Regions from separate parts of the Streptococcus sp. E17BB genome, predicted to be linked through region 2. Evidence: predicted binding sites of a transcription regulator. Region 2 holds the regulator's gene; the other holds the start of a gene.
The links. Region 2 encodes HrcA, which represses chaperone genes, less so after heat shock. Its sites were predicted from a motif close to TTAGCACTCNNNNNNNNNGAGTGCTAA; they were not measured.

Region 1 (7,293 bases), on a different contig from region 2:
TTTTTATCGCGGAGATGCTGAGAAGGATGATACCTACATCAATATGGCGTGGACGGACAGGCCGCTTCCGAAAAGTTTTACCGGAGGTGACCTGGAAGGGATTAGGCAAAAGTTACACTACCTCAAGGACTTGGGAATAACTACCATTTACCTGACTCCGATTTTTTCATCCATCAGCAATCATAAGTATGATATTCGAGATTATTACGATGTTGACAAACAGTTTGGTAGCAAGTTAAGCCTAAAGCAGTTAATTGATGACAGTCATGACTTGGGGATGAAAATTATCCTTGATGCGGTCTACAATCATTCCAGTGACTTGCTTCCAGAATTTCAAGATGTGATGAACAAGGGGAAGGCTTCGCCATATTTTGACTGGTTTATGATTGACGGTGAAACCGTTGACCAAAAAGCAATCAATTATGAGACATTTGCTGCTTGCTCCTATATGCCAAAGTTTAACACGTCCAATCTTGATGTGCAGGACTACCTCTTGGATGTCACCCTTTACTGGACGCGAGAGTTTCAGCTAGATGGTTGGAGACTTGATGTCTCAGATGAAGTATCGCATGATTTCTGGCGTCGCTTTAGAAAAGCAGTGAAAGCCGTCAATCCCAATATCATTATTATCGGTGAAAACTGGCACGATGCTTACCCCTATTTACAAGGGGATCAGTATGATGGCATCATGAATTATGCCTTTACGAAAGCCTGCATTGATTATTTTGCGACAGATACCCTATCATCTCAGGAGATGGCAGAGCGACTCAATCATATTCTCATGCGAAACACCGATCAGGTCAATCGCATGAATTTGAATTTGCTGGACTCTCATGACACGCACCGCTTCTTTACTCAAATCGGTGGGTCAAGAGATAAGTTATTAGCCGCAGTCGCCTTGCTGTTCACCTATGTCGGTATTCCTTGCCTCTACTATGGGACAGAGATTGCCATGGAAGGTGGCTATGATCCTGACTGTCGTCGCTGTTTCAACTGGGATAAGGTGACCCAAGACAACGATTTACTAACACTGTTCAAAAAGATTATTCGCTTGAAGGAGCTACCGGTTCTTCAAAAAGGTGACATCACCATTACAGCTCAGGGCGATGTGCTAAGTATCCGGCGACACACACCATCTCAGGTCATTGAATTACTCATTAACAAGGGGCAGGAGCGAGAAATTTCTGTTGGCCAGTTAGTCATCGCTAACGGGTTGATCGACACAAACTTAGCAACCCATGGCTTCTTAATTCATCATCTATTGTAGAAAGGGTCATTATGACAAACGATTCACAACATCACAGTCCCCAAAAAGCCATGTGGCTATCCCTCATTTTAGGACTTGGACAACTTTATAACGGTCAAAAAGCAAAAGGATTGATGCTTCTTGGTGTCTTTGCACTAGAAATCCTTGAAATCCTGACCTTTGGGATTCCAGCGATTCAAGGGTTAATCACTCTGGGAACAACCCCTGGTGTTGATCACTCTTTGTTTCTTCTGATCAAAGGATCAATGCAGATTATTTTCTTTATCATCATGCTCTTTATTCATGTAGCAACGATGAGAGATGCGCATTATACTGCTAGACTGGTTCGTGACGGGGTCAAAATCCCGCTCACTGCAAAAGAGACGCTTCACTCTATTTATGAGAACGGTTTTCCTTACTTGCTGACCATTCCTGCTTATCTGGCGATGGCCTTTGCGATTGTCTTTCCTGTTATGGTAACGCTCTTTATTGCCTTTACCAACTACGATTTTAAACATATTCCGCCACAGCGGTTATTGGACTGGATTGGATTTAAAAACTTCATCAATATCGTTCAACTCAGCACCTTTAGAACGGCTTTCTCTGCGGTGTTGAAATGGACCTTTATTTGGACGATTCTTGCCTCAACCCTTCAGATTGTTATTGGGGTAGCGACAGCTATTATTGCTAATCAGCCATTCATCAAGTTTAAGCGGGTATTTGGGGTTATCTTCTTGCTCCCTTGGGCTGTTCCAGCCTTTATCTCTATCATGAGTTTTGGTAACTTCTTTAATGACTCCATCGGTGCGATGAATGTGCAGGTGTTGCCGTTCTTGGAAAAACTGATTCCTTTTGTTGATTTTGGTCTCATTCCATGGAAAACAGATCCGTTTTGGACAAAAGTAGCTGTCATTATGGTGCAAGGCTGGCTCGGCTTCCCTTACATCTACATTTTAGTCTCAGGGATTCTGCAATCTATTCCGTCTGATTTGTATGAGGCGGCGATTATTGATGGGGCAACGGCTTGGCAGAAATTCTGGAAAATCACCTTACCAATGATTTTGGCAGTTGCTGCGCCGACTTTTATTTCTCAGTATACGTTTAACTTTAATAACTTCTCCATCATCTATCTCTTTAACAACGGTGGACCAGGTAGTGTCGGTGGTGGTGCTGGTGCAACAGATATCTTGATTTCTTGGATTTATAAGTTGACCACTCAAACATCGCCACAATTTTCAATGGCATCTGCGGTGACGTTGATTATCTCAATGATTGTCATTTCTGTGTCACTTATCACCTTTAAAAAATTCAATGCGTTTAATATGGAGGATAGATAGATGGCTTCTAAACAATTTTCAAGCTCTGTCAAACGGAAAAAATTTCTGACACAATTCTTTACCTACGTCTATTTGCTCTTGTTAGCAACGATTATCTTGTTCCCAATCATGGTAACGGTTAGCTCAGCTTTTCGCCCAGGGAATGTGACAGCCTTTACGTTTGATCTAACGAGCAATTTCACGCTTAATAACTTTAGTCGCTTGTTCACTGAGACGCTTTATGGGCGTTGGTACCTCAATACGATTATCGTGGCCTTTTTCACCATGATTATCCAAGTGACGGTGATCACTCTGACAGGGTATGCGTATAGTCGTTATAACTTTTACGGCAAGAAAAAAAGTTTATTGTTCTTCTTAGTGATTCAAATGGTGCCAACCATGGCTGCTCTGACTGCCTACTTTGTTATGGCCTGGCTCTTCAACGCCCTTAACCAGTACTGGTTCTTGATTCTGATTTACGTTGGTGGTGGTATCCCGATGAATGCTTGGCTGATGAAAGGCTACTTTGATACGGTACCGTATGACTTGGACGAATCTGCTAAACTCGACGGCGCAGGACATTTGCGGATTTTGTGGCAAATTGTTCTTCCCCTCGTCAAGCCAATGATTGCCGTTCAGGCACTTTGGGCCTTTATGGGACCGTTTGGAGATTTCATGCTCGCTAAGTTCTTGCTTCGCTCACAAGAATACTATACTGTTGCGGTTGGGCTTCAGACCTTTATCTCTGATGCCAAGAACCAACGTGTCACACTTTTTGCAGCGGGAGCTATTTTGATTGCTGTGCCAATCTCAATCCTCTTCTTCATGCTCCAGAAAAACTTTGTGTCTGGTTTGACAAAAGGTGGGACAAAAGGATAGAATAAGAGAAGGTTTAATAACATCTCAAATCAGTTTAAGAGTGGTGGCAAGAGATCTTGTCCCACTCTTTCTACGAAAGGAGCTACAAGGATGCGCTATCCGATGTCTTATTTTTCCAGCTTGCTATCGCCTAGGCGGGTATTTGCCCAGAGAACCTCTCTTACGGTCTGGCAGGCTATTTTGACCACCATTTTCTTGATGTCACTTTTATTTATTCCTGTTTCTCTACAAGTTGGGCAAATGGAGAGTTATCCCTTGGAGAGGGTGGTTAGTGGCATTTACGAGCCCTTAACCACAGAGGTTATTACTCATCTGCAAACGGGAAAATTAAGAGATGGTGAGTTGATGGTTGAGGAAGCGAGCTTTCCCCAAGTGACTTTTGGTGATAAGGCACCAGAAGAGACCGGGGTGAGCTACCATTTTGGCAAGCAACAGTTAAAACTCGTTAAAGATAAGATTGATGTCGTCACTGTGCCCTACCAACAGCTCAGTCAGCAAGATATTTCCTCAAAAGAGGCGCTGTCAGCAGCAATCTCTAACCACTGGTTTACGAGCAATCGTTTTGGTGTCAGTCTTTTTCTGATTAGTAGTTCTTGCTTGATTTTAGGGACGAACTTTATCTTTTTGGTGCTTGGTGCGAGTGGCATTCTTTTTCTGGCTTCCCTGACCAAATGGTTTGACATCAAGGGGTTCAAACAAGCTTATAATCTGACCTTAACCTGTCTCGGTCTGCCAACTTTACTGGCCTTTGGGTTTGGGTTAACCGGTCAGGAATTGCCTACCATCGTCATGACGCAAAATATCCTCTTTGTGTTGGCTGTGGTCTTTGTCTTTTTCAAAACTCGCTTCAGAGATACCTAGATGAGAGTGGGCATTCGGCAGAATTTGATATTTCCTCACTTTATTTAATTTTGAACGTTTAGAAGTCGAAAAGGTCTCTTCCTAGACTTTCTTTGACACGGACGTTGTCCGCTCTATTTCCAACTTCCAAAGATTCAGTGGAACTTTGGCAACTCTAAAATCGGCAAAGCTGATAAGAGTTGCTCAAAACCTTTGCGTCTGACTTTGGCAACAATAATAAAAAGGGAGGCTAGGACTTTTGTTCCTGCCTCTATTACTGTTTAATCAGCAACTTTTTTTCTTGACTATTTCTGACCAAGTGGTAGAATAGAGGGTAGCATTAGCGCTCTATAGGATAGAGTGCTAAAAACAGGGCTCAGCTCTGCTATTACCCTAAAAATGGAGGATAAATCATGTTAAAACCATTAGGCGACCGCGTGTTGGTGCGCGTTGCAAAAGAAGAGGAACAGACGGTTGGTGGCTTTGTGCTAGCAGGTGCTAGCCGTGAAGCGACCAAGACCGCCCAAGTCTTGGCTGTCGGTGAGGGCATTCGGACGCTGACGGGTGAGTTGGTGTCTCCAAGTGTCACCGTTAATCAGACAGTTCTGGTCGATCGCTCAGCTGGTCTTGCGGTCAAGCATGAGGGTGAAGAGCTACTCATTGTGCGTGAAGCAGACATCGTCGCCATTATTGAAGCATAGGGAGGAAAGTGATCATGGCAAAAGATATTAAATTTTCAGCAGATGCTCGTGAGAGCATGGTGCGTGGGGTGGACATCCTCGCTAATACAGTTAAAGTAACCCTTGGCCCTAAAGGGCGTAATGTTGTGCTTGAAAAAGCTTTCGGTTCACCGCTCATCACTAACGATGGGGTAACCATCGCTAAGGAAATTGAGCTGGAGGATCATTTTGAAAACATGGGGGCAAAGCTGGTGTCAGAAGTGGCTTCAAAAACCAATGACATCGCCGGTGATGGGACCACAACGGCGACCGTTTTGACCCAAGCTATCGTTCGTGAAGGTCTGAAAAACGTCACAGCCGGTGCTAACCCAATCGGTATCCGTCGCGGGATTGAAGCTGCGGTAAATGTTGCCGTGACAGAACTTAAACATCAAGCTCAAGCAGTTGCAAATAAAGAGGAAATCGCTCAGGTGGCAGCAGTGTCCTCACGTTCTGAAAAGGTTGGTGAGTATATCTCAGAAGCCATGGAGAAGGTCGGTCGTGATGGTGTCATCACTATCGAAGAGTCTCGTGGAATGGAGACTGAACTCGAAGTGGTTGAGGGCATGCAGTTTGACCGAGGTTACCTGTCTCAGTACATGGTGACGGACAATGAAAAAATGGTTGCTGACCTAGACAACCCATTTATCCTCATCACGGATAAGAAAATCTCAAACATTCAGGACATTCTTCCACTCTTAGAAGAGATTCTCAAGACCAACCGTCCGCTCCTCATTATTGCTGATGATGTGGACGGTGAAGCCTTGCCAACCTTGGTGCTCAACAAAATCCGTGGCACCTTCAATGTAGTTGCCGTCAAGGCTCCTGGCTTCGGCGATCGTCGTAAGTCGATGCTAGAAGACATCGCTATCTTGACAGGCGGAACAGTTATCACTGATGATTTGGGACTTGACCTCAAAGATGCCAGCATGGTAGCTCTCGGTCAAGCGGTTAAGGTCTCTGTCGATAAGGATAGCACAGTCATTGTCGAGGGGGCAGGTGACGCGTCAGCTATTGCTAACCGCATTAACATCATTAAGTCTCAAATCGAGACAACGACCTCTGAATTTGATCGCGAGAAACTTCAAGAACGGTTGGCTAAGCTCTCTGGTGGTGTCGCTGTGATCAAGGTTGGTGCGGCGACTGAGACCGAACTCAAGGAGATGAAACTCCGCATTGAGGATGCACTCAATGCGACCCGTGCTGCTGTTGAAGAAGGCATCGTTGCTGGTGGTGGTACTGCTCTGGTCAACGTTATCGCAGCCGTGGCGGCTCTAGATTTGACGAGTGACGAAGCAACTGGTCGCAACATCGTCCAGCGTGCGCTGGAAGAACCTGTTCGCCAGATTGCTCTCAACGCTGGTTTTGAGGGGTCTGTTGTCATCGATAAATTAAAAAATAGCCCAGCTGGTCACGGCTTTAATGCTGCAACTGGTGAATGGGTAGATATGCTAGAAGCCGGCATTATCGACCCTGTGAAGGTAACTCGTTCGGCCCTACAAAATGCGGCGTCAGTAGCTGGCCTCATCTTGACTACTGAAGCTGTTGTGGCTAACAAGCCAGAACCAAAACCAGCTGCCCCAGCTATGGATCCAGGTATGATGGGCGGCATGATGTAAGGCAACTAGGCTGAGCAAACCTTTCGTCTGATAGATAAAACGAGCAAGATTGGTGTTCTGCTGTCCAGAACCCTGTCTTGCTCGTTTTTGTGATGATTCATTTGATGTTAACTAAGAGAAGCTTATCCCTAACTGGTGATTATGTTTTAATGATTTTCCCTCACCAATTCAGCCACCAAGGGAGATTGCTTTCTGGGCGAGTCGGACGGGGACAAGGGGTACTATGAGGATAAACATCCTTTCAGAAGGGCAGTTCTTCCTCCTCCAAGACGAGGTCTGCTAAGTCTTGACCGACATTATTTTCTCTGATAGCACGTTGAGCACGGCTTTCTAAGAGTTGGAAACTGTGCCCCAGCACCTCAGTGATATAGCGGGTTGAACCATTTTTGTCATATTTTCTAGTACGCAGTTCGCCATCAATCGAAACGAGCGTACCCTTGCCACCGTAACTGGCTAGGGTCTCAGCTTGACGTCCCCAGAAGACAACGTTGATGAAGTCTGCGCTACGCTCCCCATTTTGGGACTTGAACCGCCTGTTGACGGCAAGCGACACCCGTGTGACCGATTTATCGTTAGGTGTTTTGATCATTTCTGGCACGGCAGTCAATCTGCCAATTAAAACAACTTTATTATACATATCATTTCCTCCTAATAGGGTATTCGTAAAAGGGTTG
Region 2 (7,293 bases):
AGATCATCGCCCTGACGAGGGGCATTAGGATTCCGAGAACCACCGCCACCACCGAAAAAGCTAGAGAAGATGTCCTCGAAGCCACCAAAGCCGCCGCCAGAGAAGCCATCAAAGCCGCCGAAGCCACCACCACCAAAACCACCGCCTGCTCCAGCAGGTCCAAACTGGTCATAGCTGGCCCGTTTTTGCTCGTCACCGAGCGTCTCATAGGCCTCTTGGATGCCCTTGTATTTTTGCTCCGCCCCAGCTTCCTTGTTGATGTCTGGGTGGTATTTTTTAGATAATTTCCGATAAGCCTTTTTAATCTCGTCTTGCGACGCAGACTTAGAGACGCCTAATCGGTCGTAGTATTCTGTATTGTTCATAATTTTACCTTTCGGTTTTTTCTTGATACTTTTCTTAAGTAGCACGGACGCCAGCGATCTCCTTCGGAGTTCCATGGCTAAATTCTGAGCCAAAGTCTCAGAAGACCGCCGTGAGAATTGCGACAAATCGCTATCCTCACTCTTGCTACGGCGAAAAGTATCCGTTAAGAGCTCGCTTCGCTCGCCATAGCAGAGCAGCAAGTCACATTTAGTTGGAAACTTTTTCCATTACCCGAAAACCAGAGGCTGGGTATCAACCTCTGGTTTGAATGTTTATTGTACAACAACGGTATTCAACTGTACAGAGACGACGACTATTCAGGAAGTTCGATAATAACTTCCCGAATCATCTAGTAAGGCACCTAGCCAGTCGCCAGAATAGCGACTGGCGTTCATTGATTAGTTGCTTTAGCAACAATCAATGTTGGTGCATTACTTCTCCGTAAACTCGCCGTCTACGACATCGTCACCTGCTGGGTTAGCTTGGCTAGCACCTTCTGCGCCTGCGGCAGCTTGCTGAGCTGCTGCGGCTTGCTCATACATTTTCACCGCCAAGGCTTGCGCTTTCTCATTGAGGTTGTCAAATTTAACTTTCATGTCATCCAAATTGTTAGCTTCTTGGGCAGCTTTGAGTTCGTCCAAAGCAGCTTGGGCAGCGTCACGCTCGGCGTCAAAGCCTTTGCCTTCAGTTTCCTTGATGGTCTTTTCAGTCGCAAAGATGGCTTGGTCCACGTCGTTACGAAGATCCACTTCTTCTTTACGCTTCGCATCAGCTTCAGCGTTGTCTTCAGCGTCCTTCATCATGCGCTCAATTTCTTCTTCAGACAAGCCATCGTTAGACTTGATGACAATGGTTTGTTCTTTTTGTGTCCCAAGGTCTTTGGCCTTAACAGAGACGATACCGTTCTTGTCAATGTCGAAAGTTACTTCGATTTGAGGGATACCGCGAGGCGCTGCTGGAATATCTGTCAACTGGAAGCGACCAAGTGTTTTGTTGTCTGCTGCCATCGGGCGCTCACCTTGAAGAACATGGATGTCTACGGCAGGCTGGTTATCAGCCGCTGTTGAGAAGACTTGTGATTTAGAAGTTGGGATAGTGGTGTTACGATCGATGAGTTTAGTGAAGACCCCACCCATAGTCTCGATACCGAGTGACAATGGCGTAACGTCCAAGAGAACAACGTCTTTCACATCACCAGTGATGACACCACCTTGGATAGCGGCACCCATAGCAACGACTTCGTCAGGGTTAACAGATTTGTTTGGTTCTTTACCTGTTTCTTTACGGACAGCTTCAACCACCGCTGGAATACGGGTTGAACCACCAACGAGGATAACTTCATCAATTTCAGAAGCTGACAAACCAGCGTCAGAAAGAGCTTGACGAACAGGCACTTTGGTACGCTCTACCAAGTCATGGGTCAATTCATCAAATTTCGCACGAGTCAGGGTCATTTCCAAGTGGAGTGGTCCAGCTGCTCCCGCAGTGATGAACGGCAAGCTAATTTGAGTTTGGGTCACACCTGACAGGTCTTTCTTAGCTTTTTCAGCTGCATCTTTCAAGCGTTGGAGAGCCATCTTGTCAGCTGACAAGTCAATGCCGTTTTCTTTCTTGAATTCTGCCACCATGTGGTCGATGATTTTCTGGTCGAAGTCATCACCACCAAGTTTGTTGTCACCAGCAGTGGCGAGAACGTCGAAGACCCCATCACCGAGTTCTAGGATAGACACGTCAAAGGTACCACCACCAAGGTCAAAGACCAAGATTTTTTCTTCTTTGTCTGTCTTGTCAAGACCATAAGCCAGAGCTGCTGCGGTTGGCTCGTTGACGATACGCTCTACTTCCAGACCAGCGATTTTACCAGCGTCTTTGGTCGCTTGACGTTGCGCGTCGTTGAAGTAGGCAGGAACAGTGATAACTGCCTTAGTCACTTTCTCGCCAAGGTAATCTTCTGCATAGCCTTTGAGGTATTGCAGAATCATGGCTGAGATTTCTTGTGGGGTGTATTCTTTGCCGTTGGCAGATACTTTTTCAGAAGTCCCCATTTTAGATTTGATGGAGATGATGGTATCTGGGTTGGTCACTGCTTGGCGTTTTGCCGCGTCACCAACGATAATTTCGCCATTTTTGAAGGACACAACAGATGGAGTAGTGCGGTTCCCTTCTGGGTTAGCGATGATTTTGCTCTCAGTTCCTTCAAGAACTGCTACTGCTGAGTTAGTTGTACCTAAGTCAATACCGATAATTTTAGACATGTGTGTTACCTCTTTTAAAGTTATTTTTATTGATCCTCTTCTTAGGTAGTGCGGATGCTAGCAACCGCCTCCGGCGTTTCATAGCTAACTTTTGAGCCTAAAGTCTCAAAAATTCCGTCGTGAGATAAGCGAAACAATCGCTTATCTCACTGCCACTACGGCGAAGAGTATCGGAATGGCTCACTTCGTTCGCTTCATTGCTGAAGCACCCGAAATAGCAATTTTATTTCTTATTTTCATAGTTTATCGTCATTTCGGACATATTTATTTTTTTGATTAGCTATTAACATTGTATAGTGTAATTGCGACGTGAGATAGCAAAATCGATACCATTTTGCTATCGAACTAGTAAGGAGTCTAGGCAATCCGCCATAGCGGTTCCGTCTAATGATAAAGCACGTTAATGCCCATCATTATAGACTAATTGTACACCACCACCATAGATGGTCTAAGCAGGCGTTCATGGAGTTTGTAGCCTTTTTGGAAGACTTGAGCGATGGTGTCTGCTGGGTTGTCGTCATCAGCTGGTAGGGTTTGAACTGCCATGTGGAGATTTGGATCAAAAGTTGTTGTCTCAACCTCTTCGACGCCTTCTTCTTTCAGGGCTTGGAGGAGACTATCTTGCACCATTTCGATGCCTTTTTTGACGTCGTCCGTCAAGCCTTCAACAGCTAAGGCACGCTCTAAGTTGTCCAGACTAGGCAAGATTTTTTTGGCCAAGTCCTGCGAACGGTAGCGTTGCAGGGTCTGGCGTTCTTCACTGGCACGTCGCTGAATGTTTTGCATTTCAGCGTGGGCTCGCAGGTATTTGTTTTCAAACTCTTCTGCTCGCTCAGTCGCCATTTCCAGCTCTGTTTTTTCTGGACTTTCAGTGACTTCTTCGGTTACTTCTACTGATTCGTCGACACCTTCTTCTTCAAGAATGTCGTCTTGTTTCACTTCTTCTGACATGCTTCCTCCTTTAATGTACTTCATAATGATTGCTATTGAGATAGCGGTAATAGTCTTGCAGCTTCATGAAGAGGACTCGACTGATGACATTGATGAGGCTCATCTGCCGATGGTAATCCATGTCAATCGGTCCTATCAAGCTCATCTGCCCCATGCCCCGATAAGGGACTGGAAAGCGGTGATGAATGACGGTCAGCTCACTCAAGACAGACTCTCGTGCATCACCGACCAAGATAGCGGTCGTCTCCTGCTCTGTCACGGTTGACCGCAGGCTGACTGCCAAGGCTTGTGGGCTATCCAAAAACTGATAGGTCTCTGGACTGCCGTAGGTCAGCGTAGCCATTTTCCCAGCGACAAAGACAGTGTCTTGAAAAAGGGGCTGAAAAAGATAGTCCATGACATCCAGCACATTGTCCGTCGTGGTGAAATAGCGCTGCACCACTTGAGGAATCTCCGTCCGCAGGCGGTAGTGGATGTCCAAGACCGTTTGCCCGATGAAACGCTCATCAACCAACTGCTTGAGGGTCGCTAAATCCCGTGTCAACCAGTTTTTTGGAATGGCAAACTGAACGGTGACAGGCTTAGAAGCATCGAGTGTCAAGACAGCTAAGGCGTCATGGCTACTCAGCTGCACCACATCAAACTTGGTCAAGCGTTGCTGGGTCGGCTCCACATCGAGCAAGACAGCCGTGTAACCTGTCATCTCTGCCAGGACCTGTGCCGCCCGCTCCAAGATATCCTCTAGGCGAAAGGCTTCAAAGTCAAAGGCTTTGACCACCTGATAGACATCCGCCTCGTCCATCCACTCTCGATTGAGCGTGTGGGTCACGAAATACTGAAACCCAGCTCGGCTAGGCAGGCGACCGCTTGAGGTATGCGCCTTTTCCAGCAAGCCCAACTGCTCAAGTTTTGCCATGTCGTTGCGAATGGTCGCCGAACTAGATGACAAGACGTCTTGCAAGGCTTTGGAGCCAATCGGCTCATGGTGCTGGGTAAAGAGCTCCACAATCAGATTCAGAATCTCTGTCTGCCGTTGGGTAATCATAGCGAGCTCCTTTCTATTAGCACTCTAAAGTATCGAGTGCTAAATCTTATACTCCTATTATACACCATCCTCTCTCCTTGTCAAGAAAAAATTAGCACTCTTTTACCAAGAGTGCTAATTTCAGTCTTAAGACCGAGAAGACTTCTTTTGTCTGAAGAATCGAATCACTAAAAGTGACATCACGACTAGCTGAACCAGAGCCAGAAGATTGACCCCCCCAGTCAGAAAGAGTTGTGGCTGATAGGTCTGTCCGTGGCAAAACAAAGCTGACAAAAGTCACAACATTCAGTAGCAGAGCTGCGATTGGTTGTTTTTTCATATTAGTTCCTTCTGTATTTCTTCCATAATTGGTAAAAACGGTAACCGACATAAAAACAAATCGGTACATCAATCATGGCAACTGTCACCGCTAAATCTAGCTTATTAAAGAATGAGCCGCCAGCAATAGTCAAGACAACCATGCTCAACAAAATCAAAAACCGTCTTATAAAAATTTGTCGAATCATCTCCCAGCGACTGGTCTCATCACTGAAAATATCATCATCTTCCACTTGGCTGGCAGGTTTTCTAAAAATCTCAAAGCTGTTGCAGGTCGTTACAGGTTCCCAACCATAATCCCGATAGAGCTGGTAGTAAGTCTCCTGGTCAGCTCTGCCATTATCCTTAAAATCCAAGCGATAGACCACTTCTTGAGGCGCCGTTTCTTCAAAATGAAAGAGGCAGTCAAAGCGAATCTTGGTCAGCTTCCAGCCCTTGCGGTGCATGGCCGTCAGGTAGTTGGCTTCCTCCTCAAAATCGGTGATAAAAAAGAATTTCACTTCCGTCTTGGTTGTCATAGGCTTTCTCCTCTGCTGGTTTTATATAGGCGTTCGATCCGTGTCAACTCTAGAGCCAGAATCTCCCTACCCAGGGCAGTTATCTGGTAGAGCTTGCGTTTTTCTTCTTCTCGTTTGAAGGCAATCAAGCCATCCTTTTCCATCTTGGATAAGGTGCCGTACATGGTGCCAGGGCTGATGATGACCTGTCCAGTAGTTAGCTCCTTGGTCCGCTGGGTAATCTCATACCCGTGCCGCTCCTCTTGTAAGGCAAAGAGGATATAAAAAGCCGTCTCGGTCATGGGAATGTAGACCCGCTTAATCTTCTCCTGCATAGCACTCCTTTCGTCTCTTGATATATCGAGGTTCGTTATACATTGATTATATCGCAGTGCGATAGTCTTGTCAAGAAAAAAGCAATCAGTTTACCTGATCGCTTTTCCTTTTATTTTTTTACTTCCGACGTCCTGGGCGTTCTGCGTAGCCGTAGTAGGCGTCTTCGATGATTTCTTGCATGTGGTCAACCATTGGCAAGCGTGGGTTAGCTGGTGAACATTGGTCTTCGTAAGCCAGAAGAGCCAATTCACGAGAGTATTTCTTGAGTTCTTTCTCGTCGACACCTTGGTCACGTAGGTTCATCTTGATACCGACACGCACACCGAGGTCATACACAGCTTTAGCGTAAGCCTCAACCGCTTCTTCCGGTGTAGCGCATGGCAAACCAAGCATACGAGCGATTTCTTGGAATTTCACATCCGCTTTCCAGTAGTTGTACTTCGGCCATGTTGTCGTCTTAGATGGGCGAGTACCATTGTAGCGGATAACGTATGGCAAGAGGATGGCGTTTGTCCGACCGTGTACGGTGTGGAAGCGTCCGCCAATCTTGTGCGCCATAGAGTGGCTCATGCCAAGGAAGGCGTTAGCAAAGGCCATACCAGCCATGGTGGAAGCATTGTGCATTTTCTCGCGCGCTTCGCTGTCAAAATCATTGACTGATTTTTCAAGGTATTCAAAGACTAACTTGATGGCTTGAAGAGCGAGACCGTCTGTGTAGTCGTTGGCAAAGTTTGAGGTATAAGCTTCTGTCGCGTGGGTCAAGACGTCCATACCGGTATCTGCTGCGATAAAACCTGGTACAGTCTCTACAAGAGCTGGATCCACAATGGCAATAGTTGGTGTCAATGAGTAGTCCGCCAATGGGTACTTGCGGTTATTGGCTTTGTCAGACACAACCGCAAATGGCGTTACTTCTGAACCAGTACCAGATGTAGTTGGGATACCGATGTACTTAGCTTTTGCACCCAATGATGGGAAGCGGAAGGCACGTTTACGGATGTCCATGAATTTTTGAACCAGATCACGGAAGTCCACTTCTGGTTGCTCGTAGAAGAGCCACATGATTTTCGCAGCGTCCATTGGAGAACCACCACCTAAAGCGATAATGGTATCTGGCTCAAAGGCACGCATCACTTCGGCACCACGACGAACAGTGGTGATGTCTGGATCTGGCTCAACATCTGAGAAGACTTGAACCGTCACTTTGTTAGAACGCAGGTTGAGCTGGTCAATCACACGTTGCACAAACCCTAGTTTTTCGATGGACTTGTCTGTCACAATCATGACACGCTCAAGACCTTCTGCAGTTTGCAGGTATTGAATAGAATTGCGCTCGAAGTAAATCTTAGAAGGTACTTTGAACCATTGCATGTTGTTTCTCCGTTTTCCGACTTTCTTGATGTTGAGGAGGTTGACAGCACTCACGTTGTCACCAACTGAGTTGCGACCGTAAGAACCACAACCAAGGGTCAATGATGGAATAAAGGCGTTGTAAACGTCCCCGATACCACCGAAAGTAGATGGA

Region 1: a site for HrcA is predicted at 4,622-4,648, ahead of groES (co-chaperone GroES). Genes of this name have one in related genera too.

What each region holds. Positions count from the first base shown of each region.
Region 1 covers NZ_JBGTZC010000026.1:20,428-27,720, reverse strand. The annotation lists gene ACERC7_RS07465 (glycoside hydrolase family 13 protein) at 1-1,267, shown strand, start outside; gene ACERC7_RS07460 (ABC transporter permease subunit) at 1,279-2,583, shown strand; gene ACERC7_RS07455 (sugar ABC transporter permease) at 2,584-3,441, shown strand; gene ACERC7_RS07450 (hypothetical protein) at 3,532-4,302, shown strand; gene groES (co-chaperone GroES) at 4,695-4,982, shown strand; gene groL (chaperonin GroEL) at 4,997-6,619, shown strand; gene ACERC7_RS07435 (single-stranded DNA-binding protein) at 6,861-7,256, opposite strand.
Region 2 covers NZ_JBGTZC010000027.1:13,198-20,490, reverse strand. The annotation lists gene dnaJ (molecular chaperone DnaJ) at 1-365, opposite strand, end outside; gene dnaK (molecular chaperone DnaK) at 798-2,621, opposite strand; gene grpE (nucleotide exchange factor GrpE) at 3,042-3,572, opposite strand; gene hrcA (heat-inducible transcriptional repressor HrcA) at 3,583-4,617, opposite strand; gene ACERC7_RS07580 (hypothetical protein) at 4,709-4,936, opposite strand; gene ACERC7_RS07575 (DUF2812 domain-containing protein) at 4,938-5,453, opposite strand; gene ACERC7_RS07570 (PadR family transcriptional regulator) at 5,450-5,767, opposite strand; gene adhE (bifunctional acetaldehyde-CoA/alcohol dehydrogenase) at 5,886-7,293, opposite strand, start outside.